One region of the Stenotrophomonas sp. YJH_SMC_122 genome, then DNA from elsewhere that is predicted to be linked to it. Evidence: predicted binding sites of a transcription regulator. Region 1 holds the regulator's gene; each other region holds the start of a gene.

Region 1 (9,703 bases):
TGCGGCCCTGCGCGCTGTCGTTCTCTTCGCGCGGGCGGAACTGGCCATAGCCGACCATCGCCAGCCGCGACGGCTGCACGCCCTGGTCGGCGAACAGGTGCACCACGCTGGCGGCGCGCCCGGCCGACAGTTCCCAGTTCGACGGGAAAGTGGCGGTGGCGATCGGCACGTTGTCGGTGTGGCCTTCCACGCGCACGCTGTTGGGCACGTCGCGCAGCACCTCGGCCAGGCTGGCCAGGGTCTGCCGCGCATGCACGTCCAGCGCGGCCGAGCCGGTGGGGAACAGGATGTCGCTGTTGATCTCGACTTCGATCCACAGTTCAGTGCGGCGCACGCTGATCATGCCGCGGTCGATCAGCGGCGCCAATGCAGCGGTGAGGCGGTCGGCTATGCTGTTGAGCTGGCGCTCGGCGCGCGCGATCTGCTCCTGGTTGTGCACCGACACCGGGATGCGCATCTGCGAGGCCATCGACGGCAGCAGCGTCGGGTCGTGCGAGGGTGCCGGCGCGGACGGGCCGATCTTGGTGCCGGACTTGATCACCGAGGGGCTGTCCCAGCCGCCGCCCTGCACCTGCTTGTTACCCACCTGCACCGGGTTGATGGTGCGCGGTGCGCCACCGAAGGCATCGGTGAGCGCGTCGGCCATGATCCGGTACTTGCCCTCGTTCACCGAGGAGATTGCATACATGACCACGAAAAAGGCGAGCAGCAGCGTCATCAGGTCGGCATAGGGGATCGCCCATGCTTCGTGGTTGGCGTGCTCTTCGTGGTGCTTGCGGCGGGCCATGTCAGTGCAGGAAGCCGGAGAGGTTGGTTTCGATGTTGCGCGGGTTCTCGCCCTGGGCGATCGAAATCAGGCCTTCGATGACCATCTCGCGGTCGCGCGTGTTGTGCGAGATCACACTCTTGAGCTTGGCGGCGATCGGCAGGAACAGCAGGTTGGCCGAAGCGATGCCGTAGATCGTCGCGGTGAACGCGGCGGCGATGCCGTGGCCGAGCTTGCTCGGGTCGGCCAGGTTCTTCATCACCGCGATCAGGCCCAGCACGGCACCGATGATGCCGAGCGTCGGTGCATAGATGCCCATCGCCTCGAACACCTTGGCGCCAGCCTGGTCCTGGTGTTCCTGGCTGCCCAGTTCGATTTCCAGCATGTGCCGCATCGATTCGGGCTCGACGCCGTCCACCAGCAGCTGCAGGCCCTTGCGCAGGAACGGGTCCTGCTGCGCTTCCACCTGCGATTCCAGGCCCAGCAGGCCCTGGCGGCGGGCGATGTTGCTCCACTCGACGATCTGCTGGATCAGCTCGCGGCGGTCGCTGTGCGGGGGGCGCACGACCCAGCGCACGATCTTGAACGCATGCTTGAACACCGCCGGCGAGGTGTGCAGCAGGATCGCGGCAACGGTGCCGACGATGACGATTACGAACGCCGCAGGCGACCACAGGGACGCCAGGCCGGCGCCCTTGAGGATGCTGCCGCCGACCAGCGAGGCCAGGGCGAGAAAGAGACCAATGAGGCTGAGTCTATCCATGGATCCGGTATCGGCTTGTATGAATGGGACTTGAGACACCGGTACGGGCTACTGGTGCGACTTCACGGTTTTGCGGGTTCAGCAAGCGGGTCAGTCGTGCGGGCTACGCAGGCCATCCACATCCAGGATCAGCGCCATGCGACCATCGCCGATCAGGGTTGCACCTGCGTAACCGCGCAGGCCGCGCAGGGCTTTCGGCAGCGGCTTGATGACCACTTCCTCGCGCCCGCGCACCTGGTCCACGACCAGGCCGAAGCGTGCTTCACCGGCCTGCAGCACCACGATCGTCAGCAGGGTCGAGGCCGCCGGCGTCACATCCAGCCACTGGCGCAGATCGACCAGCGGCAGCGTGTGCGAACGACGGTCGAGCACGGCGCGGCCATCGAACCAGCCCAGCGAGGTGCGCGGCGCGTGCAGCACTTCCATCACGCGCGCCAGCGGCAGCGCATAGACGTCCTCGCCGGCCTGCACCAGCAGGGTCGGCAGGATCGCCAGGGTCAGCGGCACGCGGATCAGGAAGCGGCTGCCGCGGCCCAGCTCGGACTGGATCTGGATCTGGCCACTCAGTTCGCGGATGCGTGACTGCACCACGTCCATGCCAACGCCCCGGCCGGAGATATCCGTGACCTGCTGCTTGGTCGAGAAGCCGGGCAGGAACACCAGGTGCAGGCACTCCTCGCTGCTCAGGCGGGCGGCAGCTTCCGGATCGATCAGGCCCTTCTCACGCGCCTTCGCGCGCAGCTTCTCCGGATCGATGCCGGCGCCATCGTCCTGCACTTCGATGCTGACGTAGTCGCCTTCCTGCTGTGCCGACAGGCGTACGTGGCCCATCCGCGGCTTGCCCTGTGCTTCGCGCAGGTCGGGCATTTCCACGCCATGGTCGATGGCGTTGCGGACCAGGTGCACCAGCGGGTCGGCCAGCGCTTCGACCAGGTTGCGGTCGAGCTCGGTCTCGGCGCCGATCAGCTCCAGGTCCACTTCCTTCTTCAGCGAGCGGGCAACGTCTCTGGCGACCTTGGGAAAGCGCGAGAACACCTTGCCCACCGGCTGCATGCGGGTGCGCATCACCGCCGACTGCAGGCGCGCGGTGGCGATGTCCAGGGTGGACACGGCGCGGTCCAGCTCCTCGTCGCGCAGGCGGGCACGCAGGGTCTTGAGCCGGTTGCGCGACAGCACCAGTTCGCCGATCAGGTTGACGATCGCGTCCAGGCGCTTGGTGTCCACGCGCACGGTGTGTTCGGCTTCGGCCAACGGCTTGGCGGCCGGCTTGGCCGCCGGTGCCGGTGCGGTCGGCGCGGCCGGTGGGCGTGGTGCCGTGATCGGTGCGGGCGCTACCGCAGCGATGGGCCTGGCGCCGGGTGCGGCGCCACCGTGCAGCTGGTCGAGCAGGGCCTCGAATTCGTCTTCGCTGATCAGCCCGTCGTCGGCCTTCTTTGCCGGCGCCACCGCGGTCGGCGCGTTACCCCCGTGCAGCTGGTCGAGCAGGGCCTCGAATTCGTCGTCGGTGATCAGGTCGCCGCTACCGGCCGCCGCTACCGTGGCCGGGGCGGCCGGCGCGGCGGCGCCTCCGTGCATGTCGAACTGGGCGATCAGGTCCGGCGGCGCATAGCCCGGCTCGGTGCCGGAGGAAACTGCATCCAGCATCGATTGCAGGTAGTCCAGCGATTGCTGGGCGGCATCGAAGTGATGGGCCTGCAGCACGGCCTGGCCCGCGCGCGCGATGCCCAGTGCTTCTTCGGCGGCGTGGCACAGCTCGACCATGGCGGTGACGCCGAGGAAGCCGGCGCCGCCCTTGAGCGTGTGGTAGCCCCGGAACACCGCGTTGAGCTGTTCGGTGTCCTGCGGTGCCTGCTCCAGCGACACCAGCTGTTCGCCCAGGCGATCCAGGATTTCCTGCGCCTCGATGATGAAATCGGCAGTGATGTCGTCGGATACCGCGCTCATGCTTACAGCCCCAGGTCCGACAGCAGGTCGTCGGCGTCGTTCTGCGAGACCGCGTGGCGGTCCAGTCCCTTCAGTGCCGGCCCGGCCAGATCCGGATCGGTGCGATGCTGTTCCGGCGGCAGGCCGAGCGCGCCGAAGCCCTCATGCACGCGGCGGACGATGCCGACGACGCGACGGATGATCTGCCCGGTCAGGTCCTGGTAGCTCTGGGTCAGGGCGATCTCGGTGAGGTTGTGGCGGATGCGCTCGAGCTGCGCATCCTGGCCCGGCTGCAGGCCTTCGGCGCGCAGCTGTTCGGTCAGGCTGCGGCATTCCTCGGCCAGGTCCAGGGTGCGGTGCGTCGCCTGTTCGGTCATCGCCACCACGTGGTCCAGGCGTGCGCAGGCATCGTCCAGTTCGCCGGCCTCGCTGGGCACGGTCGGCAGTTCACCCAGGGCCTGCCCGAGCTCGCGGGCCAGCCGCGAGAGGCCGCTCATCATCGGCTGCGTGCGCAGCGCGACCAGTCCGTCGATGCGTTGCCGCCAGGCGGTTTCGTCACCGGACTCCAGTGCGTCCAGTGCTTCCTGCAGGCGCAGGGCGAGGGCGTTCTTGTCGACCGTGGTATCCATCAGGCGCTGGCCGCCAGGCGTTCGAAGATCTTGCCGAGCTTCTCTTCCAGCGTCTGCGCGGTGAACGGCTTGATGATGTAGCCGTTCACGCCGTTCTGGGCGGCTTCGATGATCTGTTCGCGCTTGGCTTCGGCGGTGACCATCAGCACCGGCAAGGTCTTCAGCTTGGCATCGGCACGGATCGCCTTCAGCAGTTCGATGCCGGTCATTACCGGCATGTTCCAGTCGGTGACCACGAAATCGAACGGCTGGCTCTGCAGCAGCGACAGCGCGGCATGCCCGTCCTCGGCTTCGGCGGTGTTGGTGAAGCCCAGATCGCCCAGCAGGTTCTTGACGATGCGACGCATGGTCGAGAAGTCGTCGACGATCAGGATGCGCATGTTCTTGTTCAAAGCAGAGTTCCTTTGTTGTTCATTCCGGGCGGCCGGGGGCAGCTGCCTCGGGGATGTTCATTCTTCGAGGCCGGCGTCGACGGCCTCGAATACCTTCAGCCGGCCGCGCAGGCGCAGCACGGCCTGGCCGTGGATCTGGCAGACCCGCGACTCGCTCACGCCGAGCACCGCGCCGATCTCCTTCAGGTTCAGTTCCTGCTCGTAATAGAGCGAGAGCACCAGCTGTTCGCGCTCGGGCAGGTGGCCGATGGCCTTGCCCAGCTCGCGACCGAACTCGCCACGCTCCAGCACCTGTTGCGGGGTCGGGCCGCCCTGGGCGACGGTGTCCAGCTCGCCCTGGTCTTCGATGCGCGACTCCAGGCTCAGCACCTGGCCACGCGCAGCGTCTTCCATCAGGCGCAGGTATTCGGGCAGTGGCATCTCCATCGCGGCGGCCACTTCGGTGGCGCTGGCGGCGCGGCCGCTGCTCTGTTCCAGGCGGCGGATGGTGGCCGCAGCATCGCGTGCGCGGCGGTGCACCGAGCGCGGCACCCAGTCGCCACGGCGGATCTCGTCGATCATCGAGCCACGGATACGGATCGAGGCGTAGGTCTCGAACGAGGCGCCCTGGTCGGCGTCGTAGCTGCGCGACGCTTCGATCAGGCCCATCATGCCAGCCTGGATCAGGTCGTCGACTTCGACGCTGGCCGGCAGGCGCGCGGCCAGATGGTGGGCGATGCGCCGCACCAGGTCCGAGTGCTGGGCGATGACCTCGTTGGCCGCCGAGCGCTGGACCTCCCTGTATTGGGCCGCGCCTTTCATGCTGCCACCCCGCGCTGCTTGAGGATGCGTTCGAGGAAGAACTCGACGCCGCCACGTGGTTCGGTCGGCGCCTGCCAGCGGGCCGTGCGGCGCGCGATCTCGGTGATCGCCAGTGCGGACGGGCTGGACGGGTAGGCCTTTACCACCGGCTGCTGGCGCTGCACCGACAGGCGCAGCCAGTCATCCTGCGGCACGCAGCCCAGGTAGTTCAGCGAGACATCGGCGAGGAACTTCTCGCAGACGCGGGTCAGCTTCTCGTACAGCACGCGGCCCTCGTTGGGGTCGCGCACCATGTTGGCCACCACCTGGATGCGGTCCACGCCCCGTTCGCGCGACAGCACCTTGATCAGCGCGTAGGCGTCGGTGATCGACGCCGGCTCGTCACAGACCACCACCACGGTGTCCTGCGCGGCCTGGCAGAAGGTCAGCACGCCGTCGGTGATGCCCGCGGCGGTGTCCACCACCATGATGTCCAGCTCGCGTTCCAGCTCGGAGAACACGTTGACCAGGCCGACGTGCTCGGCCGGGGCCAGCTCGGCCATGTGCCGGCGGCCGGACGCGGCCGGGACCACCAGCACGCCGTTCGGGCCTTCGACGATGACGTCGTCCAGCGAGCAGCGGCCGGCAACCAGGTCGGCCAGCGTGAAGGTGGGGTTCAAGCCCAGGATCACGTCGATGTTGGCCAGGCCGAGGTCGGCGTCCAGCAGCAGCGTGCGCTTGCCCATGCCGGCCAGCGCCACGGCCAGGTTGGCCGACACGTTGGTCTTGCCCACGCCGCCCTTGCCGCCGGTCACGGCGATGGTGCGCACAGGGCCGAGCGGCTCGCTGCGGGTGGCCGACAGCGGGAAGGTCTTGGTCAGCTTGGCGTACTCACGCGACGGCATGGTTCAACTCCGGGTTGCAGGGCATATCGGCCGCTCGGCGCAAATCTTCAAGGCGAAGTACGAGATTGGCCGCACTGGCCCGGTGCAGGTCGTCCGGAACGTCCTGGCCATCGGTCACCCAGGTGATCGGCAGGGCGTGGTCGACGGCCACCGACAGCGCGTTGCCGAAGCGGCCGGTTTCGTCCAGCTTGCTCAGCACCAGGCCCTGCAGGTTGGCGGCACCGAAGCGGCGGACCACCTCGTCCATGTCGCCGAAGCTGGTGTTGGCCGGCAGCACCAGAAGGGTGCGGACCTGGCGCGCGGCGCGCAGCCACTGCAGCTGGGCGGCCAGGGCGCGGTCGCGCGGGCCCAGGCCGGCGGTGTCGATCAGCACCAGCTTGTAGTCCTTCAGACGTTCCAGCAGCTGGTCCAGGTCGGTGCCGCTGTTGGCCTCGTGCACGGCGATGCCGAGCTGCCGGCCGTAGCCATACAGCTGCTCGCGGGCGCCGATGCGGGTGGTGTCGGTGGTGACCAGGGCGACGTCACGCGGCGCGTGCTTCTCGGCGAACCGCGAGGCCAGCTTGGCGATGGTGGTCGTCTTGCCGGCGCCGGTCGGGCCCACCAGTGCGATCACGCCGCCTTCCTCCAGCGGGTCGACCGGGGCGATCGGCAGCTTGCGCGAGATCAGCCCCAGCATCAGACCGCGGCCTCGGTGCGCCTCGGTCTCCAGCGGAATCTGCATGGCGACGTCGCGGGCCAGGCCAGCATCGAATCCGTACTCGTCCATCAGGTCCAGCGCGGTGGCGCGCACCGGGCAGCCGCGCAGGCGCTCGTCGGTGAAGCGGTTCATTTCGCGCTCGATGACCTGGCGCATGCCGGCCACTTCCTGGCGCAGCTGGCGGATCTCGGCGTCGTCCTGGGCGACCACGGTCAGCACCGGGGCTGGGGCGAGCATGGGCGTCGGCGCGGATTCGGCAATGGCATCGGTCAACGCCGGTTCGCTGGCGGCGACCTCCGGCTGCGTTTCGGACAGGGCTGCGGTCGGCAGCGGCGGCGGCTGCACCGCCGGCGCCACGCTTTCGTGATGTGCCTGGTGCGGCGGATCGATCTGGAAACGGGCGCGGTTGGCCGGCGCGGCGACGGCCGGTGCCGGTGCAACGATGGCCTCGGCGAACGGGGCGAAGATCGGGTCCGGCAGTGCCGGTTCATTGACGGCGGCGCGTGCCAGCGTGGCGGCGAAGCCGGTGCTGCCGCGGGTCGGCACGATCTCGTCGGCGCTGTCCAGGGTGCGGCCGGTAGCGCCCACTGCCGCACGGGCGAGGGCGGCCACCGCCGAGGTGGTGGCGGCAACCGGTTCCGGTGCCGGGGTGCTGCTGCGGCGGCGGGTGACGGCGGCGATCACCGCGTCGGCGGCGGTGCGCGGCTTGGGTGCCGGCGGCGGTGCAACGTCACGGCGCGAGGCTTCCAGTGCGCGCTGCACGGCGCTCTCGTCGTAGTTGGCGGCGGCGACGATCTCGATGCCTTCCTCGATCCGGCGGTTGGACAGGATCACGGCGTCAGGACCATGCTCCTTGCGCACCAGGTTCATGGCCGAGCGCATGTCGGCGGCGACGAATCGTTTGATTTTCATGCTGTGGTCACGAGGCGAAGACGGCGGGGTGGCGGTCGGGGAACTCGGGTGGTCGGTGGTCTGCACGGTGCGGGTTCCCCTTGGTGTCTGTCTGTTGCGTTGGTTCGAAAGTGGTGTCTGTTTTCTGGCGCATCGGCGGGCGGCGTCAGCTGATCGTTCCGACCAGCTTCAGGCGCTTGTCCTCCGGCACCTCGCTGTAGGCCAGGACCGACAGCGACGGAACGCTGTGGCGGACCAGGCGGGCCAGCGCGGCGCGCACCGGGCCAGGTACCAGCACGACCGCGGGCTCGTTGCGGGCTTCCTGCTTGCTGACACATTCGGCCAGGCTCTGGTGCAGTCGCTCAGCGAGTCCGGGTTCCAGCGCGGCGCCGTTGCCCTGCGTGGACTCCTGCAAGACACGTTCCAATTGCGGGTTGAGGGTGAACACCGGCAGCTCCGCCGACATTCCGGCGATCTCCTGCACGATGAAGCGGCCCAGCGCGGTGCGCACCGCGGCGGTCAGCACCGCCGGGTCCTGGCTGCTGGGCGCATGTTCGACCAGTGCCTCGGCGATCTTGCGCAGCTGGCGGATCGGAATGCGCTCGACCAGCAGGTTCTGCAGCACGCGCACCACCGCCGACAGCGGCAGCGCCTTCGGCGTCAGATCTTCGACGAGCTTGGGCGCGCTCTTGGCCAGGTTGGCCAGCAGGTGCTGCACTTCCTCATGGCCGAGCAGCTCGGGAGCATGTTCGCGGATCAGGTGCGACAGATGGGTGGCGACCACGGTGGCCGGGTCGACCACCGTGTAGCCCAGCGTTTCGGCCTGGGCGCGCTGGTGCGGCTGGATCCAGGTGGCATCCAGGCCGAACGCGGGGTCCTTGCCGGCGATGCCCTCTAGGGTGCCCAGCGCGCTGCCCGGGTCCAGTGCCAGCTCGCGATCCGGATGGATTTCGGCGGTGGCCACCGGCACGCCATGCACCAGCACGCGGTAGCCGTTGGCCGGCAGTTCCAGGTTGTCGCGGATGTGCACCGAGGGAATCAGGAAGCCGACATCCTGGGTCAGCTTGCGGCGCACGCCCTTGATGCGCGCCATCAGTTCGCCGCCCTGGTTGCTGTCCACCAGCGGAATCAGCCGATAGCCGACCTCCAGGCCCAGCGGATCGACCGGGCGCAGTTCGTCCCAGCTCAGCTCGGCAGTGGGGGCTGCGGCGGCTGGGCGCCCGAGCGCAGTGAGCGCGGCGGCATCGGTGCCACCGCCTGCCGCATCGGCAGCCGGCGCCTTACCCTTGCGGTACAGCTTCCAGGCGATGAAGCCGAGGATCGCGGCCAGCGTCAGGAAAGCGACGTTGGGCATGCCCGGCACCAGGCCGACCACGCCGATGATGCCGGCGGTGATCGCCAGCGCGCGGTACTGGCCGAACACCTGGCCGGTCATGGCCTGGGCCATGTCCTGCGAACGCGAGGCGCGGGTGACCAGCATGGCCACGGCGCTGGAGACCAGCAGGGCCGGCAGCTGCGCCACCAGGCCGTCACCGATCGACAGCAGGGTGTAGGTGGCGGCGGCGTCGCCGAACGGCATGCCATGCTGCAGCACGCCCACGGCCAGGCCGCCGAGCATGTTGATGAACAGGATCAGGATGCCGGCGATGGCATCGCCGCGGATGAACTTGCTGGCGCCGTCCATCGCACCGTAGAAGTCGGCTTCCTCACGCACTTCCTCGCGGCGCAGCTTGGCTTCCTCGCGCGTCAGCAAACCGGCGTTGAGGTCGGCGTCGATCGCCATCTGCTTGCCGGGCATCGCGTCCAGGATGAAGCGCGCGGTCACTTCCGAGACGCGGCCGGCGCCCTTGGTGATCACCACGAAGTTGATGATGGTCAGGATCGCGAATACCACGATGCCGACCGCGTAGTTGCCGCCGATCACGAATTCACCGAAGGCGGCGATGACCTTGCCCGC
Region 2 (9,703 bases), on a different contig from region 1:
TTGGCCTCGTCGTTGCCGGTCTTCCAGATGTCACCGATCTTGGCTTCCACTGAGCCGGCCTTGGCCTGGCTGGCGGCGGCCTGCTGCACCAGCGCGTGCTGCACTTCCAGCGAGCGCTCGCGCAGGATCTCGAAGCTGCCCCAGGTGGTCTGGTCGCCCGGCACCGGGTTGGCCTTCAGCCACTTGCTGTTGACGAAACCATTGAGGTCGGTACAGGCCGAAATGGCCGGATCCAGGTCGGCGCTGTTGAGCGAGATCAGCGGCGTCTTGATCTGCGACAGGTCGAAGGCCGGCTTGGCGTCGGCACTGGCCGCCGGCGCGGTTTCGTTCTTGCCACAGGCGGCCAGCGAGGCAGCGATGGCGATGGTCAGGCCCAGCGGGACCAGATTGCGGACGTTCATGAGGCTCTCCTGCGGGTAATTTCACAGGGTAGCCGGGCACGCCCACGGCAGGGACCGGCCAAAGGTCACGAGCCCGTGGAGTCGCCAACCAACTGCACGCCGGTATTCTTATCTTCCCGATCACCGGATATCGCGCCCATGGACGACGCTGCGCTGCTACTGGCCCTCGACAGCTGCGAGTATCTATTCCTGACGGGTATTGGCGAACCGGAGGCCAACTGTCTGCGGCTGGTCATCGAAGAGGGACAGGTGACAGGAGAGCCCCGCCCAGTGGACTTCGGCAATGGACGTTCGATCGAGGGCGTGCGCGCGATAGAGATAACTTCCCATTCGCAGCGGTTCGAGCTGGTTTGGAACGCCTACATCAGCTACGCCGTGCACAACGAGTCCTACCAGAGCTGGGACGACTCCGAAGCCTGGAGCGGCAACCTCTTCCGCCGTTACAGCCGTTCGAAGTTCCTCGATTATCTGGACCATGCCACCTTCGCCGATGTCAGTTACCCGGGCCCATTCACGCACTATCAGGTGATATGCCAGGACCACGTCATCGACATTGCCGCGTTGCAGCCGCCCAAGGTGCGCCGCATGGATCCCTCGTAGCTGGCTGATGCAGCCCCCATGGGTTGGCTCTACCGGGTTGCGACAGCGCCGGCCGAGCGTGGGCTCGGCTCTACAAAAGCGAAGGCCGGCTTGCGCCGGCCTTCTGCTTCTTATTTCGCCTTGCCCTGGTTGGCTACTGCTTCAGCGGCCTTGCGCGCCGCTTCCGGGTCGCCCAGGTAGCGGAACGACTGCACGGTCAGGTCATCGTTCAGTTCGAACAGCAGCGGGATGCCGGTCGGGATGTTCAGCTCGAGGATCTCCTCGCGCGAGACATTGTTGAGGTACTTGTACAGCGCGCGCAGCGAGTTGCCGTGGGCGGTGACCAGCACGGTCTTGCCGTCCTTCAGCTGCGGCGCGATGGCGTCGTGCCAGTACGGCAGCACGCGGTCCAGGGTGGTGGCCAGCGACTCGGTGCCCGGCAGCGCGTTGCGGTCCAGACCGGCGTAGCGGCGGTCATGGATCGGGTGGCCCGGATCTTCCAGGTCCATCGGCGGCGGCGGGATGTCGTACGAACGACGCCAGACCTTGACCTGCTCTTCGCCGTGCTTGGCCGCGGTCTCGGCCTTGTCCAGCCCCTGCAGGCCGCCGTAGTGGCGCTCGTTGAGGCGCCAGGACTTGGTCACCGGCAGCCAGTCCTGCTCCAGCTCGGCCAGCGCACCCTGCAGGGTGTGGATGGCACGCTTGAGCACGGAGGTGTGGGCGACGTCGAACTGCAGGCCTTCCTCGCGCATCAGGCGACCGGCGGCGGCCGCTTCCCGGCGCCCCTGCTCGGTCAGGTCGACATCGACCCAGCCGGTGAAGCGGTTGTCCAGGTTCCACTGGCTCTGGCCATGGCGCAACAGTACGAGTTTACGGGTCACTGCAGGGTCTCCAACGCGAGGAAAGGCAGGCCGCCATTGTAGCCCGGCCGCCGCTCACCGGGCCGTGGCGCCGCCCGTGCGATGCTGTGACCGATGAATACGGTGATCGATCCCGGATGTTGGGAAGGCAGCGTCTCCGCGGCACGCGCGCAGCAGCTCCAGCTGGCCGGCCGCGTGGAGCGCCAGGACCGCCTGCCACGCGACGTCCGTTGGCTGGCCGGGCTGGATGTTGGCTTTGAAGACGACGGCGCCATCACCCGCGCCGCGGCGGTACTGCTGGACGTGGAGACGCTGAAGCCCGTGGCGCAGGAGATCGCGCGCATCCCCACGGTGATGCCCTACATCCCCGGTCTGCTCAGCTTCCGCGAGCTGCCGGCACTGCTGGCCGCGCTGGCGCTGCTGCCGCGCACGCCGGACCTGGTGTTCGTCGATGGCCATGGCATCAGCCATCCGCGCCGGCTGGGCGTGGCCGCGCATCTGGGCGTGGTCACCGACCTGCCCAGCATCGGCGTGGCCAAGTCAAAGCTGGTGGGCCGGTTCGTCGAACCGGGCGCCGAGGCCGGTGCACATGCGCCGCTGCAGGATGGCGACGAACAACTGGGCTGGGTGCTGCGCAGCAAGGTGCGCTGCAAGCCGCTGTTCGTGGCCGGCGGCCATCGGGTCAGTGCCGATACCGCGCTGGACTGGGTGCAGCGCACGCTGCGCGGTTACCGGCTGCCGGAACCGACCCGGCTGGCGGATCGGCTGGCCTCGCGACGGGACGAATGACCGCACCGGGCATTCCCCGGTGCGGCTTTCATTTTCATTCAATGATGCACGTGGCCGCGATGGCCCTGCGCGTCCTCACCGTGGTCGTGGCCTTCATGGCCCTGCTGCGCGCCGCCCTTGGCCGACGCCGGTCCAGCGCAGGCTTCACCACAGTGGTCCGCTTCAATCTGCAGCGTCACGTGCTCGATGCCGAAGTCATCGTGCAGGCGCCCGCCCAGCTCACGGCGCAGCGCATCGGCGTCGGTGCCGTCGCGCATCACGATGTGCGCGGTCAGCGCCGGCGTGCTGGAGGCCAGCGCCCACACATGCAGGTCATGCACGTCCAGCACCGCAGCATGACCGGACAGGCTGTCGCGCACCCTGGCCACATCCATGCCCTTGGGCACGCCTTCCAGCAGCACGTTGATCGCCTCACGCATCAGCACGTAGGTACGCGGCAGCACCCACAGGCCGATCAGCACGGCCAGGATCGGGTCGATCGGTTTCCATCCGGTCCACTTGATCAACAATGCGCCCGCAATCACTGCCACCGAGCCGAGCATGTCGGCCCATACTTCCAGGTAGGCGCCCTTCACGTTGAGGCTCTCGCCACTGCCCGCCTGCAGCAGGCGCATCGAGATCAGGTTGATGACCAGGCCCGCAGCCGCGATCACCAGCATGCCGGAGGAGGCGATCTCCTGCGGCTGGCGGAAACGGCCGACCGCCTCCCACAGGATGTAGGCGGCGACCACGAACAGCATGGCACCGTTGATCATCGCGCCCAACGCTTCCAGCCGTGCATAGCCGTAGGTGCGGCGCGCATCCGGCGGGCGCCGGCTCAACCGTACCGCGACCAGCGCGATCATCAGCGCCAGCGCATCGGTGGCCATGTGTGCGGCGTCGGACAGCAGCGCCAGGCTGTTGGTCCAGAACGCGCCCACCACTTCGACGACGAGGAAGGTGGTGGTCAGGCCGAGTGCCCACCACAAGGGCTTCTCGTGGCGGATCTGGGACGGCAGGTGATCGTGGTCGTGGCCCATGGCAACAGCTCCTTTGCGATGCGGTGCAGGCTACGCGGTGCCGGCGGGGGAGACTATTACGCTGTTTATAACATTGCAGGCCACACGAGCCCTCGCCGGGCATGGCCCGGCGAGGGCCGCAGACCGACGACCGCCTGCGGTCAGAAGCCGAAGCGCAGGCTGGCCCAGTACGCGCGGCCCGGCTCGTTGTAGGTCGCCGCCCCGGCATCACTGCTGTTGGCCTCGCGGAACAGGCGCTTGTCGGCCAGGTTGTTCACGCCGAAGCCGAAGCTGACCGTCTCGGTCACCTTGTAGCGCGCGCTCACGCCCCAGATGTTGTACGCGCCACGATCCTGCAGCGCGATCGATGCATCGCAGCTGCCGGTGCAGCGCGGGTCGTTGTTGATGTTGGTCGTGGCCGGTTCCTGCTTGCCGTAGAAGGTGCCGGTCAGCAACACGGACAGCCTGTCGGTGGCCTGCCAGTCCAGCATGGTGTTGATCGTGTACTTCGGAATCACCGACAGCGGCTGGTGCGTGGTCTTGTTCTCGTTTTCCACCATGTAGGTGAAGTTGTTGCTCCACTTCAGGCGGTTGCCCTGCTCGCCCACCAGCGGGATCACCAGGTTGCCTTCCAGCCCCTGCACGATCGCCTTCGGCGCGTTCTCCCAGCGGAAGATGCGGCCCTTGGTGTCGGCGGTCAGCCCGATCTGGGTGTAGCCGGCCTGGATCTTGTCCTTGTAATCGTTGTGGAAGTAGGTCAACGACGCCTGCCAGCCGCTCTGCGGTGCCCACTCGATGCCCAGTTCCTTGTTCAGGCTGGTTTCCGCCTTCAGGTCCGCGTTGCCGCGCATGTAGCAACCGGCACCCAGGCTCGGCAGTGCATTCGGGCAGCCGTTGCCACGGGTGTAGTACAGATAGTCCGGATTGGACTGGTACAGGTTTGGCGCCTTGAACGCGCGGGCAATGCCGCCCTTCACCACCCAGTCGCTGCTGATGCGGAACTGCGCGTTGAGGCTGGGGCTGGTGTTGTTGCCGAACTGGCTGTGGTGGTCGAAGCGCAGGCCCGGGGTGACGATCCAGCGCTCGCCCAGGTAGATGTTGTCCTCCACGAACACCGCCGTGGTCTGCGCATCGGCCTTGCCGCGCGCACGATCGGCCGACAGCCCCGGGATGCCACCGCCGCTGCTGCTGGACTGGCTCATCGAGTACGGGTCGGTCAGGCGGCTGTCCAGGTATTCAAAGCCCAGCGTCCAGATGTTCTCGGCGCCGCCCAGCGTGGTCGGGAAGCTCACTTCGCCATCCAGCTGGTAGTTGCGCAGCCGCGAGGTCGACCAGTCGGTGCCGTTGAAGCTGCCTTCCGGGCCACCGGCCAGGCCTTCATTGATGCGCGAGTTGTTGACCGCTTCCACCGCGGCGGTCACCCGCGAGGTCACGTCGCCCCAGCGGCCGCGATGGGTGATCGCGCCGGTGTTGCGGTACATCCGGTTGGTTTCCGCTTCGCCTTCGGCCAGCGCCGCCAGGTCAACGCCGGTCGAGGTACCGGTAGTGCTGACCGCGCGGTCACCGGCGTAGATGTTGCCCTGGCGGCTGGTGCCGGCTTCGAACTCCACCACCTGGTCGGCGGTGATGTCCCAGCGCAGCAACGCGTTGACGTCGCGGTTCTTGACACCCTCGCGACCAGCCGGCGGCACCGCGTTCGGGTTGGTGGCGTACTGGCGGTTGAGGTCCAGTGAGTCGGCGTCGGTCCTGTTGAGGTTGCCGTACAGGCGGAACGACAGGGTATCGGTCATCGGCCCGCTCAGCTGCAGGCCGACGCGCTCGCTGCCGCCTTCGGCGCTGTGCTCGGGCACCAGGCCATACAGGTCGACCGCTCCGGTCAGGTCGCCGGTCGGGCGCTTGGTGATGATGTTGACCACGCCGCCGGAAGCACCGGAGCCATAGCGTGCCGCCGCAGGGCCGCGCAGCACTTCGATGCGCTCGATCATTTCCGCCGGCACCCAGTTGGTATCACCGCGGGTATTGCGCTCACCGCTGCGGCCCATGCGCACGGCATCGCGCGCACCGATGCGCTTGCCATCGACCAGGATCAGGGTGTTTTCCGGGCCCATGCCACGCAGGTCGATCTGGCGGTTGTTGCCGTACTGGCCCGAGGCGCTGTTGCCGGTGAGGTTGACGCCCGGCATGGTCCGCAGCAGTTCGGCGATGTCGTTGGCCGGTGGGCGCCTGGCGATGTCCTCGGCGGTGATGGTCGAGGTACCCAATGCCTGGCGGGCAATCTGCGAAGCGGTGACATGCACGGTATCGATATCGGTAGCGTCTGTTTCCGCATGGGCGGCCATGGCACTGCCGGCCAGCAGGGCGGCAACGGCGAGCGCCAGCGGGCGCGGCGAGAGGACAACGGCAGGAGACATGATCTGGACCTTCTGGCAGGGCAACGGGGCCTCTGGCAAAGGGCTTGAGGCAACGACGAGGGGAGGCGGAGCGTCGCTGCAGTCGCCTGCGGCCCGATCCGTGCGCGCATTCTCCCACCAATGCGAGTGATTCTCAAATGCGTTCGCTCATTGCTACCGCAGGCGTGATGTGCCCTGCGTGCCGAACGACCCTGCATCGCGCTTAAACTGGCCGGCTTACCCACCATCAACCGCACGCCACCGCGGCCGATACCCGTGGTTTGCCGTACGCAGTCAGAGATCGACGTGGAACCACCCCAACTGGACGATGCCAGCCAGCCGCTGGCCGAGGCCTGGCAGCACTGCCTGCAACAGGCCGGCCCTGCCGCCACCGCGCTGCTGCACGCCGCCGTAACCGATGCCCCGCCGGCGCTGGCCCGTCGCTTCTACGAAGTGCTGTTGCAGGACGGGCGTGCACGCCGCTTCCTGTCCCACGACCAGGTCAAGCAACGCCTGCAACCGGCCATGCAGCGCTGGCTGGTGCAGTTGCTGACCACCGATGCCGACGGCATTGCCGCCACCGTCGCCTCGCAACGGGTGATCGGCGATGTGCACGCCCGGGTCGGCATTCCGGTCGACCTGGTCACCCGCGGCGCGCGCGTACTCAAGCACGAGCTGTTCGTTCGCCTGCGCGACGACGCGCCCGACAGCGCCACCGCGTTCGCCGCCATCGATTGCCTCAGCGCGATCATGGACATCGCCATGGAAGGCATGACCCTGGCCTACACCCATGCACGCGAGCGCTCCACCCGTGCCGATGCTGCCTACCGGTTGTTCTCGCTGGTGCAGAATGTCGGTACTGAACGCGAGCGCCAGCGCGCCCTGCTGCTGGACTGGGAAAACGCGCTGCTGTACGCACTGGCCGGCCACGTGCAGGGCAGCGACAGTGCCAGCCTGGCCAGTTCCGAGTTCGGCCTGTGGTTCACCCACAAGGGCATCCCCAGCTTCGGCGAGAGCAGCGAGACCCAGCAGGTCGGGCAGTTGATGGCGCGTATCGATGATCGACTGCAACAGGCCGCCACCGACACCCCGGCGCAGCGACTGGCGGTGCTGCCGGCCATCCGCGAGGACCTGGCCGCCATCCGTACCCTGATGACGCTGCTGTTCGAGCGCATCGGCGAACTGGATGCCGGCAGCGATGCCCTGACCAACCTGCTCAACCGCCGCTTCCTGCCTACCGTGCTGCGCAGGGAGATCGAGCTGGCCACGCGCAACCGCACGCCGTTCTCGCTGCTGCTGCTCGACCTGGATCACTTCAAGGCGATCAACGATGGTCACGGCCACGACGCCGGCGACCGCGCGTTGCAGCACGTCGCCGGCCTGCTCGGCCAGCTGACCCGCGGCAGCGACTACCTGTTCCGCTACGGCGGCGAGGAGTTCGTGGTGGTGCTGGTTGCCGCCAGCGAGTCACAGGCCTCGGTGATTGCCGAGAGCCTGCGCCGGCAGATCGCGCAGTCGCCGGTTGTGCTGGCCAATGGCCAGGTGCTGGAACTGACTGCCAGCATCGGCGTGGCCGGCCATGATGGCCACCCGGACTACGAACGGTTGATGGCACGTGCCGACGCGGCGATGTACGAGGCCAAGCGCAGCGGCCGCAACCGCGTGGTAGTGGCCAGCGCGGACCTGCAGGAAGCCCCGGGACGGCGTGCACTGCAGCGATGACGACAGGACAGGTAGAGTCGACCGCTGGTCGACTATCGCGCGCAGCGCGGGATTTTTCGCACGCGGGGCGAAGAGCAGTCGACTGACAGTCGACTCTACCGACAGTCGACTCTACCGGTTCGCGGCCCAGCCGAGGCGTTGAACACCACCACCCGCCATGCTGCCCACCACAGCAGCGCCAGCAACGCGATGCCCGCCCCCAGCAGGCACACAGCGGGCCAGCCATGCCGGGCCTGCACCCAGGGCCCCGCTGCCGCACCCGCCCCACTGCCAACTGCATAGAACAGCATGTACAACGCCACCAGGCGCCCATGCTGCCCTTCCTGCGCACGCAGCAGCAGCGCCTGGTTCGATACGTGCAGTGCCTGCCCACCGAGGTCGAGCACGATCACGCCCAGCAGCAGCAACGACAGCGACTGCGGCAGGCCCAGCAGCGGCCACCACGCGACCAGCATCAGCAGCAGCGCGCCAAGACTGACCCGATCGGCAAGACCGCGGTCCATCCAGTGCCCGACCCGCGACGCCATCAATGCACCTGCCACCCCGGCCAGGCCGAGCGCACCGATGGCCGCAGTGGACCACTGCAGCGGTGGCGCCGACAGCGGCAAGGGGGCCGCCGCCCAGAACACGTTGAGTCCGGCAAACAGCAGCAACGCCAGCGGACCGCGCTCGCGCAGCGTTCGATCCCGGCGCAGCATGCCCAGCATCGAGCCCAGCAACTCGCGCCAGCGTGGAGGAACCGATGGCGCCGGCACTGCGGGCAGGCGCCGCCACAGCAGTACGGCCAGGACCGCCATCAGCGCTGCCGACAGCAGATAGACCGCTTGCCAGCCGGCAATGGCCGCCACCGTGCCGGACAGCACGCGCGCGAGCAGCAGCCCGATGAACACCCCACCCTGCACCACCCCCACCACGCGCCCGCGCTGCGCGGCCGGAGCCATCGCTGCCGTATAGGCGATCAAGCCCTGGGTCAGCGCGGTGCCCAACAGCCCGGCCAGCAGCATGCCAGACAACAGCCAACCGGCCGTGCGTGCCGCTGCCAGCCACAGCAGGGCCGCCACCAGTGCCGCCAACTGCAGCCGCAGCAGGCGCCGCCGGTCACCGCGATCGGCCAGCGGCAGCAACCCGAGCAATGCAAGCACGCTGCCGGCCTGGGTGGCAGCCAGCACCGCGCCGGCCATGGCCCGGTCCAGCGCAAAGGCGCGTGCAAGCTGATCCAGCAGCGGCTGCGCGTAGTAGACGTTGGCGACGCTGGCGCCGGCGGCAACCGCAAGCAGGACCAGCAGCGGGCGGGGAAGCGATGTGGCACCCATTATGTAGTTGCAATTTGAAACTTGATGCAGGCTATCGTCATTGGTTTTAAACTGCAACCGCATTAGGAGATAGCCAGCATGCACGCCGACAGTCCCTGTCCTGTAGCCCGCAGCGCCGACCTGCTCGGTGATCGCTGGGCACTGCTGGTGATCCGCGATGCCTTCGACGGCGTCAGCCGCTTCGGCGACTTCCAGCGCAGCCTTGGCGCCGCCCGCAACATCCTCAGCGATCGCCTGCGCAGGCTGGTCGAGGCCGGCGTCCTGCAACTGCAACCGGCCTCAGACGGCTCGGCCTATCAGGAATACGTGCTCACCGCCGCGGGACAGGCGCTGTTCCCGGTGCTGGTCGCGCTGCGCCAATGGGGTGAACGCCATCGCTTCGGTGCAGGCGAAGCTCATTCGCAGCTGATCGAATCCAGCACGCGGCGACCGCTGCCGTACATGCAGCCGCGCGGGCGCGACGGTCGGCCGCTGCAGGCCGCCGCCACCCGTGTGCGCAAGCTCAGGGACGACGGGCACAGCGCCTGACCCGCCCATTCGCGCACACCGCGCCCCGGGCGCGCCGGTTAGCATCGGATGTTTCCGCCGCCGGACACCGACGATGTCGCGCTATCGCCCTTCCCTGATGACCGCCCTGCTGCTGCCGTTGCT
Region 3 (9,703 bases), on a different contig from region 1:
CGCCGGCCGCTCCCCGTTTGGAGCCGCCCTCCAGGTGCTGGCCAGCCCCGCCACGGTTTACCCGTCCGCGGCCCCGATGGCCGCAACAAATCGAGGAGCCCGTCATGGGTCAGTCTGTCGTAGTGTTGGGTGCCCAGTGGGGCGATGAAGGCAAGGGCAAGATCGTCGATCTGCTCACTGAGGAAATCGGCGCTGTCGTGCGCTTCCAGGGCGGCCACAACGCCGGCCACACCCTGGTCATCAACGGCAAGAAGACCGTCCTGCACCTGATCCCGTCGGGCATCCTGCGTGACGACGCGCTGTGCCTGATCGGCAACGGCGTGGTGATCTCGCCGGCCGCGCTGCAGAAGGAAATCGCCGAGCTGGAAGCCTCCGGCGTGGAAGTGCGTTCGCGCCTGAAGATCTCCCCGGCCGCGCCGCTGATCATGCCGTACCACATCGCCCTGGACCAGGCGCGCGAGCGCGCTGCCGGTGGCAAGGCGATCGGCACCACCGGTCGTGGCATCGGCCCGGCCTACGAAGACAAGGTGGCGCGTCGCGGCATCCGCATCGCCGACCTGCATTACCCGAAACAGCTGGAAGAACTGCTGCGCACCGCGCTGGATTACCACAACTTCGTACTGACCAAGTATCTGAACACCGATGCGGTCGACTTCCAGAAGACCTTCGACGAAGCGCTGGCGTTCGGCGAATACGTGCAGCCGATGAAGTCCGACGTGGCCGGCATCCTGCACGACCTGCGCAAGCAGGGTAAGCGCGTGCTGTTTGAAGGCGCGCAGGGTGCGTTGCTGGACATCGACCATGGTACCTACCCGTATGTCACCAGCTCCAACACCACCGTCGGTGGTGCGCTGGCCGGTTCCGGCGTCGGCGCCGATTCGATCGACTACGTGCTGGGCATCGCCAAGGCCTACGCCACCCGCGTCGGCGGCGGCCCGTTCCCGACCGAACTGGACGACGAAGTCGGCCAGGGCATCCGTGACCGCGGCGCCGAATACGGCGCATCGACCGGCCGTCCGCGTCGTTGCGGCTGGATGGACATCGTCGCGCTGAAGCGCGCCGTGGCCATCAACGGCATCAGCGGCCTGTGCATCACCAAGCTGGACGTGCTCGATGGCATGGAAAAGCTGAAGGTCTGCATCGCCTACGAATACAACGGCAAGCGCACCGAGTATGCGCCGCTGGATGCGCAGGGCTGGGAAGAGTGCACCCCGGTATACCTGGAGTTCCCGGGCTGGAGCGAGAACACCCACGGCATCACCCAGTGGGACGACCTGCCGCCGGCCGCACGCGCCTACCTGCGTTCGCTGGAAGAGCTGGCCGGCTGCCCGATCAGCATCGTCTCCACCGGCCCGGACCGCGACCACACCATGGTGCTGCAGGATCCGTTTGCCTGAGGTAGCGCCGGGCGCTGCCCGGCGTAGGTGACAGGAAGGGCCCCGCGAAAGCGGGGCTTTTTCGTTGCCGTGTGGGCAGGGCCAGCGGGGAAGCGACGCGATGACCAGGATGTCAGCGTGAAAGGCGAGACGGTAATGCGGGTCACCCTGTGTATGTCGTGGAGCCTGTGGTGCATCGCCTGCCTGGTACTTGTGCTGGCCCTGCCTCGCGGACGCAGAATGGCGTCCTGCTTCGGCTATGGCCGCAGCGACGCATTGCCACGCGGCCGCTCATGGTTGCGGGTAACCGTGCTGAAGGTGGGCCCGGCGCTGGCGGGGCATCCGGCAGACATCGAGCTGCAGCCACCGCTGGATCTGCTGAAGCTGACCGACCTGGATTACCTCTGGCTGTGGCCGTTCTTCTTCTGGAAGATGGCGGCCCTGTTCCTGCTAATTCCAGGGGCTGCGTTGGCTGTCATTACTTTGGCGTTGCGGCGCTGGCAGCGCCGGGCATAGGTGCCGCCGACTTCAGCAGCGGATAGGGATTGATCGACTGTCCCTTCCACCACTGCTTTTCCGGCCCCAGCACATGCACCTCGAAGTGCAGGTGTGGGGCCTCGGCGCTGGCATTGCCGGTGCTGCCGACGTAGCCGATCACATCCCCGCGCCTGATCACCTGCTTCTCGGCCAGGCCATCGGCGTAGCGTTGCAGGTGCGCGTAGTAGTAGCACCAGCGCCCGCTGGGCTCGAACTGGTAGATCGTCAGCCCGCCGCGCTCACTGTCGAACAGTTTCTCCACCGTGCCATCGGCCGCCGCCAGCACCGGCGTACCGGCATCGGCCATGATGTCGATGGCATCGTGTACGCGGCCCTCGCTGCGTGCATCGGTGAAGGTATCGCGCAGCTGCGAGGGCAGGATGCCCTGCACCGGCAGCAGTAACCCGGGCGGTGCATCCGGAGCCTGCGCGGCCGGCGGCGCGTTGGAAGCGGGTGGGGCTGTTGCGCCCGGCGCTACCGGTTCCGTCACCGGCGCGGCGGCCACCGTCGATGGCGCTTCCGGCAGCGAGGCGGCTACCGGCTCGCCTGCATCGCGGTGCAGCCACCAGCCGGCCCCCAGTCCCAGCAGAACACCCAGCACGATCAGCTGCGAAAGACGCATCGGCTCACTCCTGCATCACCACGGGCACCGACTCATCCACCGCATCAGCCACGCGCAGTGCATCCCAGTTGGTCATGCGTACGCAGCCATGTGACTCGGTCTTGCCGACATGCCCGGGCTCGGGCGTGCCATGCAGGCCGTAGTGTGGCTTGGACAGGTCGATCCAGACCCGGCCGACCGGATTGTTCGGGCCCGGCGGCAGCGTCGCCTTCTTTTCGCCCTTGCGCGCATCCCAGAACAGCTTGGGGTTGTAGTGGAACGACGGGTCGCGGTAAACGCCCAGGATCTTCCATTCGCCGATCGGCAGTGGATCATGCTGGCTGCCGGATGAGACAGGCACCTGCGCGGTCACCTTGCCCTGGGCATCCAGCAGTTGCAGGGTGGAATCGGATTTGTCGACGACCACCTTGGCTGCCTTCGGTAGCGCCGATGGTGCGATGTTGGGCACCTGGATGCGGTTGCCGGCCTTGCTCAGATCCACGCCCGGATTGAGCAGCTTCAACAGCTCAGGGGATGTGTGGAAGCGTTCGCCCAGCGACTCTTCGACGTTGTTGAAGCCCAGCGATTTCAGTTTGGCCTGTGCGGCGGGGCCCTTCGGCACCGCCTGGAACGGACCGGCAACATCCTCGGCAGTCAGCGTGTAGCTGGCCAGAGGGGGGACCGTATCAGCCTGCAGGGCCTTCCAGGTCGCGTCGTCCAGTTCACCGGTGACGGTCAGGCCGTGCGCCGCTTGGAAACCCGACACCGCGCGCCGCTGGTTGCTGCCCACTTCGCCGTCGATCTGTCCGGGCGAGAAATTTGCTCGATCCAGCAGCACCTGGGCGTGCAGGGCGGAGCGTGCTGCGGTGTCCGGCCCGGCCTTCTCGGCAATGGGGGCGGGCAGTCCAGGGGGCGGCGCCTGCGCGAACGCCGGCGATGCCAGCAGCGAGAGAGCGAGCAGGGCGGATCGGTACACGGGCAAGGGCATTGGGAACTCCAGCAGATAACGCCACTACCTTGCCTGCAGCCCGCGCCGAGCCGCCGTGAAAGCGATCTGACGCCGGCATGAGCAGTCAAGGCGTTGCGCCACCGTCCAGGCGCGGGTGCCGTCGGCCGGGGGCTCGCCAAGGTGAATGGTGCCCCACGGCATCGGCCGGTGGCGATCAAGATTGCCTGGCGTGCCGCCGATAAGGCCACATCCCCCCGTTTTGGATACCCCCATGAACTACTTGAGGAACGTCAGGGTTGCCTGGCGTCTTGGGCTGGGCTTTGGCCTGTTGCTGCTGCTGGTTGCCGCCGTGGTGGCCACCGGCGCCACCGCCAGTGTCGTGCAGAAGCGCGCGATGCAGCAGGTGGTCGACGTCAGCGTGGCCAAGGTGCGCCTGTTGTCGCAGATGCTCGACGCCAACAACCAGATGATGGTGGTGCGGCGCGAGATGCTGATCCGCCAGGGCGAAGACCGCGGCAGCGATGAGACGCGTATTGCCGATCTGGTCAAGCGCTATGAGGCCAGCTGGACCGCCTACCAGGCACTGCCAGGCGATGCGGAGGGCAAGGCCATCGCGGAAACCATCGCGGCCAAGCGTGCCATCGCGCGCCCGCTCAACAAGCAGACCAGCGAACTGATGGAGCAGGGCGACTACCCGGGTGCCGTGGCGCTGACCCTGGGCCCGGTGCAGGAAGCGGCCAACGGCTGGAACAAGGCACTGTCCGATGGCGTGGACTTCGAGGAGAAGGAAAGCCGTGAGGCTGCCGCCGAGGCCATCCGCCTGGGCGAGCGCAGCCTGCTGCAGCTGCTGGTGCTGGGCGGCGTTGCACTGCTGGTCGGCATCGGTGCCTCGGTGATGATCGGCCGCAGCCTGACCGGTCCGCTGGCGCGCGCGGTGAACCTGGCCGAGCGCCTGTCCAAGGGACAGCTGGACCAGGAGTTCCGCCTCGGTGGCCGCGACGAGCTGACCCAGCTGGGTGAGGCGATGGCCAGTGTCCGCCAGAGTGTGCAGGCGGCGATCGGCGCGCAGCTGCAGATGGCCGAGCAGCACGAGGCCGGTGCGATCCGCTATCGCATGGACGCCAGCGCGTTCCCCGGTGATTTCGGTCGCATGGTGCAGGCCACCAACAGCCTGGTCGAATCGCACGTGCAGGTGGAACTGCTGATGGCCGAGGTGATGCAGCGCTACGCCATGGGTGACCTCAGCCGCGACCTGCCGGACTACCCGGGCGAGAAGGGCACGCTGACCCGCACCCTGGCGGCGGTGAAGCAGAGCCTGATGGCAATCAACGCGCAGATCGATGAACTGGCCCGCGCCGCACGCGCCGGCGATTTCAGCATGCGTGGCGATGCCGCTGCGTTCCAGTACCAGTTCAAGACGATGGTCGAGCACCTCAACGGCATGATGGCCAGTTCGCAGGCCAGCATCGCCGATGTTTCCGACGTGCTGCGCGCGATCTCGCATGGCGACCTGACCGCACGCATGGATGGCGAGTACGAAGGCGTGTTTGCGCGCATGCGCGACGATGCCAACACCACCACCGCGCAGCTGACCGGCATTGTCCGCGGCATCCAGGTGGCTGCCGACAGCATCAACAACGCGGCCCAGGAACTGGCCGCCGGCAACAATGATCTGTCGCGCCGCACCGAGCAGCAGGCCGCGAATCTGGAAGAAGCGGCCGCGTCGATGGAGGAGCTGACCTCCACCGTACGCCAGAACGCCGAACTGGCGCGTCAGGCTGACAGCGAAGCGCATGCCGCCGGTGCCGCCGTACGCGAGACCGAGCAGGCGATGGCGCAGATGGCCTCGGTGATGGGCGAGATCGATCAGTCCTCGGCACGCATCTCGGAAATCTCCACGGTGATCGACGGCATCGCGTTCCAGACCAACATCCTGGCGCTGAATGCTGCAGTGGAAGCCGCGCGTGCAGGCGAACAGGGTCGTGGCTTCGCCGTGGTCGCCAGCGAAGTGCGCACGCTCGCGCAGCGTGCCGGTGTCGCCGCCAAGGAGATCAAGGAACTGATCGAAGACGCTGCTGCCAAGGTGAAGAGTGGCCTGGCGGTGACTGTTGAATCCGAAGCCGCGATCGCACGCGTGGCCCAGGCGAGTTCGCGTACCACCCAGCTGATGAGCGACATCGCAGCGGCCAGCAAGGAGCAGGCCGCCGGCATCGAGCAGGTCAACCAAGTGGTGGTGCAGATGGATCAGGTGACCCAGCAGAACGCGGCCCTGGTGGAAGAAGCCACTGCGGCGAGCCGCGCGCTGGAAGAACAGGCGCATGCGCTGACCACGTCGGTGGCGGTGTTCCAGCTGGAGCAGGGGCCGCGCATGCCGGTCATGCCGGCGCGGGCGGCGTAAGCGACCTGTAACTGGATGCTGGATGGCGCCCTGCCTGCGATGTCCCGCATGCAGGGCGTCGATGCACCCACCGGATCGATGCCGCGGGCTAGCGCCTTTGCGCGGATCGTTCGATCAGCCAGCCGGCTGCGTACAGCAACAGCAGTGTTGGCGGAACCAGCACTGCATATGCGGTCGACCAGGGTTTGCCATGCAGCAGGCCGCCTGCGCCGATGGCATCGAGTGCGGCAGACTGCAGGGTGATGGGGAGCGCCATCAGGATATAGGTGCCCTTCGGGTCCGCTTCCGACTGCGCGCCGTGAACCAGCCATGCAGTCAACAGCAGGTAGACCACGCAAAGCGCAAGACCGGTCCAGCTCAGGAGTCGCCGCATCTTCATCCGCATGCCCCGGTTCAACGGACGTCGAAGCGGGCCTGCAGCGGCAGGCTCACCTTCCGCAGCAGATCCCGGACCACCACCTGCGCAGTCCACGTGCCTTTCGGATCACCGGCCTCGGCGACGAACTTCAGGTGCACGTTGGTCATGTACAGCAGGTTTGGCGGGCCGGTCAGGGCGGCGGTGAAACAGGGAACATCGCGTTCGTCGATACTGGCACTGCCGTCCGGGCGCAGCATGCGCAGGTCGCAGTGCACCTTGGGTACGCGGTTCTCGTCCAGTTGCGGGTTGGAGAGGAATGTCAGCAGGAACAACTCGCCGCCCGGGTGGACTTCGTCGGCCTCGTTGAAGCGGGGAGTGGTCTCCGGCGGGGTCGCCCACTTGGCCCGCCAGTCGGCATCGGAAGTGACCAGCAGCGATGCCGCGAAGCCGTCGCTGGATTTCATGGCATCGGTCTCCGCCAACGCCTTGCCATCCCCGTTTGTCCAACCATCGCTGGCGGAGCTGTCCAGTGGCAGCATCAGGGCCATCATGACCAGCGCGCAGGTCCCTCGCATCAACGGCTCTCCCGGGTAGCCGCGTCCCGCGGCAGAGCGGGTAGTATTGCCCAACCTTGGCCGGCAAAGCAGCAGGACAGCCGGAGCAGAGGTTCCGTTGCCTGCCGATGTGGGTGATGCTTGCCAGCAAAGGAGGTGGCATGGGAATCGGGAGCGAGGAAACGCCGATCTGTTTCCCTGCGTCGGCCGCGCCGCAGCACGTGCTGATGCTGCCCGGTCTGGATGGCTCCGGCAGGCTGTCGCCCCCGTTCCTGTCGGCACTCCAGGCCCACGGTCTGACGACGCAGGCGATCACGCTGCCCGCGCAGGGACCACAGGATCACGCCATGCTTGCCCAACAGCTGTGGCCGCAGCTGCCCAGCCGTCCCTTCATCCTGCTCGCCGAGTCTTTCTCGGGCCCGTTGGCTGTTGAACTGGCCACGCGCCAACCCACCGGGCTGCGCGGACTGGTGCTTGCCGCGACCTTTGCGCGTCGGCCGGTGCCACTGCCTGCAGCCAGCGCAGCCCTGCTGTCGCCGGCATGGCCGCTGCCTCCCGTGGCATTGCTGGCGCGCCTGTTGCTGGGGCGGTGGCGCACCCGCGGGCACACGTCGATGCTGCGCGATGCGTTGGCCCGGGCTCCGACGAGCACGTTGCGGCAACGCGCCGCAGCGACCCTGCGGGTCGACGTGCGTGCATTGCTGCCGGCAATCCAGGTGCCAACGCTGTGCCTGCACGCGTGCCACGACCGCCTGCTGTGGCCGCCCAGCGTGGCCGAACTGCAGGCCCTGTTGCCCGAGGCCCGCCATGTGTCGTTGGAAGGGCCCCATCTGCTGCTGCAGGCCCGTGCTGACGCAGCCGCAGCCGAAGTTGCCGCATGGATGAGGACGCTCCCCTCCTGACCGACGCTTCAGCCGCGCGCACGCGTACGCGCAGCTTTCTTCGCCGCCGCCTTGCGCACGGTCTTCTTCGCGGCCCGCGTTCTGGCCGCCTTCTTTGCGGCGGCGCTCCGCGAGGCGGCCGTACCCGCCTTCTTGGCCGCAGCCTTCTTCGTCGTCTTCTTTGTGGCGTTCTTTGTCGCGGTCTTGCGAGCCGGTGCCTTCTTCGCCACCGCCTTCTTCGCAGGTGCCTTCTTCGCCGCCGTCGTCTTGGTTGCGGCCTTCTTTGTGGCCGACTTCCTGGCAGGCGCCTTCTTGGCAGCCTTCTTGCTGGTCGCCTTCTTCGCGCCCTTGCGGGCACTGCCGGCGCGCTTGCCGCCGCCGTCCTGCTTGTTCACGGTGGCCCAGGCAATGCGCTCGGCGGTGCCTTCACTCGCGCCGCGATCACGTTCGCTTTCCTCGATGTGCTCGGCCTGGCGCTTCTGCTTCTCGGTATATGCGGATTTGTCACCACGGGGCATGACGGTTCTCCTCTTCGTTGTGGTCAGGCCAGCAGTCGCAGTTTGGGTTCACGCGCCCATTGGCGGGTGGCGGCCGCCGCCAGGAATGCCTTGGCGTCTTCTGCTTCGACGATGCCGGGGTCGTTGCCGACCCGCGCCGCCTTCAGCAGCGCCTGGCCGCCCGCGTCGCTGGCAATGGCCTTCAGGTGTGCCCACGCCTGGCTGACGAACTCAAGGGCGGCGCTCTCTTTCGACAACGCCTTTGATGCCTCTACGCTCAGCACCACGGCTACCGCATCGAATACAGCCGATGGCGTGCCGGCCAGTTGCCCATCGGCGGCCTGTACGCTGCCGTCACTGAGCGTGGCGCCTCCCACTTTTGGTGCGACCAGCTTCACGTCTGCACCTGCCTTCCGGGCGGCCTTGCTCAGGTTGGCAATCACGCGCGCGTCGGAGCCTTCGTCGAACAGGATGCCGATGCAGCGACCCTGCAGGGTGGGCTTGTTGCGCCCGATCACGCGCACCTCGGGAGCGGCAGGCATGTCCCGCACCGGCGTGGCGGTCGGCGCGGGGTCGGGCAGTGCCGGCAGCGCGAGCCCATCGGCTACGCGCTGCGCCAGTGACTCGTCGATATTGCGCAGGTGGCTGACCGTGCGCACCCGCACCTTCAGCGTTTCCACCTTGGACAACTCGAAGACCAGCGCCGATGCCAGGTGCGCCTGCTCCGGCTTTTCCAGGCTGCGGAAGAACATGCGCGCCTGGCTGTAGTGATCGGCGAAGCTCTCGGCGCGGGTGCGGCCCTTGCGGCCATCGTCCGCGCTGGCGTGGCTGCGGAATCCGGCAGGCGTCTCGCGCGGGGAGTCCGCCTGCAGCGAGCTGGGATCATAGGCGACGCGACCCTTGGGCACCTGCATCTGCATGTGGCCGTCGCGGTGGTGATTGGCGAACGGGCACTTCGGGGCATTAACCGGGATCTGGTGGAAGTTCGGGCCGCCAAGCCGCAGCAGCTGGGTGTCCAGATAGGAGAACAGGCGGCCCTGCAGCAGCGGATCGTTGCTGAAGTCGATGCCCGGCGGCACGTTGGCCGGGCAGAACGCCACCTGCTCGGTCTCGGCGAAGAAGTTGTCGGGCCAGCGGTCCAGTACCATGCGCCCGATCACCTGCAGCGGTACCAGCGATTCAGGGATGATCTTGGTCGGATCCAGATGATCGAACGGAAATGCGTCCGCTTCTTCTTCGGTGAACAGCTGCACCGCCAGCTCCCATTCGGGAAAGTCGCCGCGCTGGATGGCCTCGAACAGGTCGCGGCGATGGAAGTCATTGTCAGCCGATTGCAGTTTCAACGCTTCGTCCCAGACCGTTGACTGGATGCCCAGCTTCGGTCGCCAGTGGAATTTGACGAAGGTCGACTCGCCCGCCTCGTTCAGCAGGCGGAAGCTGTGCACACCGAAGCCTTCGATCATCCGCAGCGACCGCGGGATGGCGCGGTCGCTCATCGCCCACATGATCATGTGCATCGATTCGGGCATCAGCGAAATGAAGTCCCAGAAGG

Evidence for each region. The regulator FliA, encoded in region 1, starts transcription of late flagellar genes. The targets are predictions, from matches to a motif close to TAAAGTTTNNCNNNCNNNGGCCGATAA.
Region 2: the regulator FliA is predicted to act here: its motif matches at 6,265-6,291, upstream of AC5P66_RS01660 (GGDEF domain-containing protein).
Region 3: the regulator FliA is predicted to act here: its motif matches at 3,679-3,705, upstream of AC5P66_RS06800 (methyl-accepting chemotaxis protein).

The regions. Positions count from the first base shown of each region.
Region 1 is NZ_JCAFST010000020.1:25,657-35,359, reverse strand. It holds gene motD (flagellar motor protein MotD) at 1-787, opposite strand, end outside; gene AC5P66_RS19225 (flagellar motor protein) at 789-1,529, opposite strand; gene AC5P66_RS19220 (chemotaxis protein CheA) at 1,620-3,473, opposite strand; gene AC5P66_RS19215 (protein phosphatase CheZ) at 3,476-4,081, opposite strand; gene cheY (chemotaxis response regulator CheY) at 4,081-4,473, opposite strand; gene AC5P66_RS19205 (RNA polymerase sigma factor FliA) at 4,531-5,274, opposite strand; gene AC5P66_RS19200 (MinD/ParA family ATP-binding protein) at 5,271-6,158, opposite strand; gene flhF (flagellar biosynthesis GTPase FlhF) at 6,145-7,767, opposite strand; gene flhA (flagellar biosynthesis protein FlhA) at 7,913-9,703, opposite strand, start outside.
Region 2 is NZ_JCAFST010000001.1:346,486-356,188, reverse strand. It holds gene AC5P66_RS01690 (M13 family metallopeptidase) at 1-401, opposite strand, end outside; gene AC5P66_RS01685 (hypothetical protein) at 540-1,001, shown strand; gene gpmA (2,3-diphosphoglycerate-dependent phosphoglycerate mutase) at 1,112-1,861, opposite strand; gene nfi (deoxyribonuclease V) at 1,955-2,629, shown strand; gene AC5P66_RS01670 (cation diffusion facilitator family transporter) at 2,668-3,648, opposite strand; gene AC5P66_RS01665 (TonB-dependent siderophore receptor) at 3,789-6,038, opposite strand; gene AC5P66_RS01660 (GGDEF domain-containing protein) at 6,324-7,739, shown strand; gene AC5P66_RS01655 (MFS transporter) at 7,835-9,115, opposite strand; gene AC5P66_RS01650 (winged helix-turn-helix transcriptional regulator) at 9,131-9,580, shown strand; gene AC5P66_RS01645 (metallophosphoesterase) at 9,654-9,703, shown strand, end outside.
Region 3 is NZ_JCAFST010000003.1:322,378-332,080, forward strand. It holds gene AC5P66_RS06780 (adenylosuccinate synthase) at 105-1,397, shown strand; gene AC5P66_RS06785 (hypothetical protein) at 1,617-1,892, shown strand; gene AC5P66_RS06790 (M23 family metallopeptidase) at 1,855-2,535, opposite strand; gene AC5P66_RS06795 (L,D-transpeptidase family protein) at 2,540-3,502, opposite strand; gene AC5P66_RS06800 (methyl-accepting chemotaxis protein) at 3,735-5,861, shown strand; gene AC5P66_RS06805 (hypothetical protein) at 5,950-6,246, opposite strand; gene AC5P66_RS06810 (hypothetical protein) at 6,255-6,794, opposite strand; gene AC5P66_RS06815 (alpha/beta fold hydrolase) at 6,935-7,675, shown strand; gene AC5P66_RS06820 (hypothetical protein) at 7,684-8,172, opposite strand; gene AC5P66_RS06825 (catalase) at 8,196-9,703, opposite strand, start outside.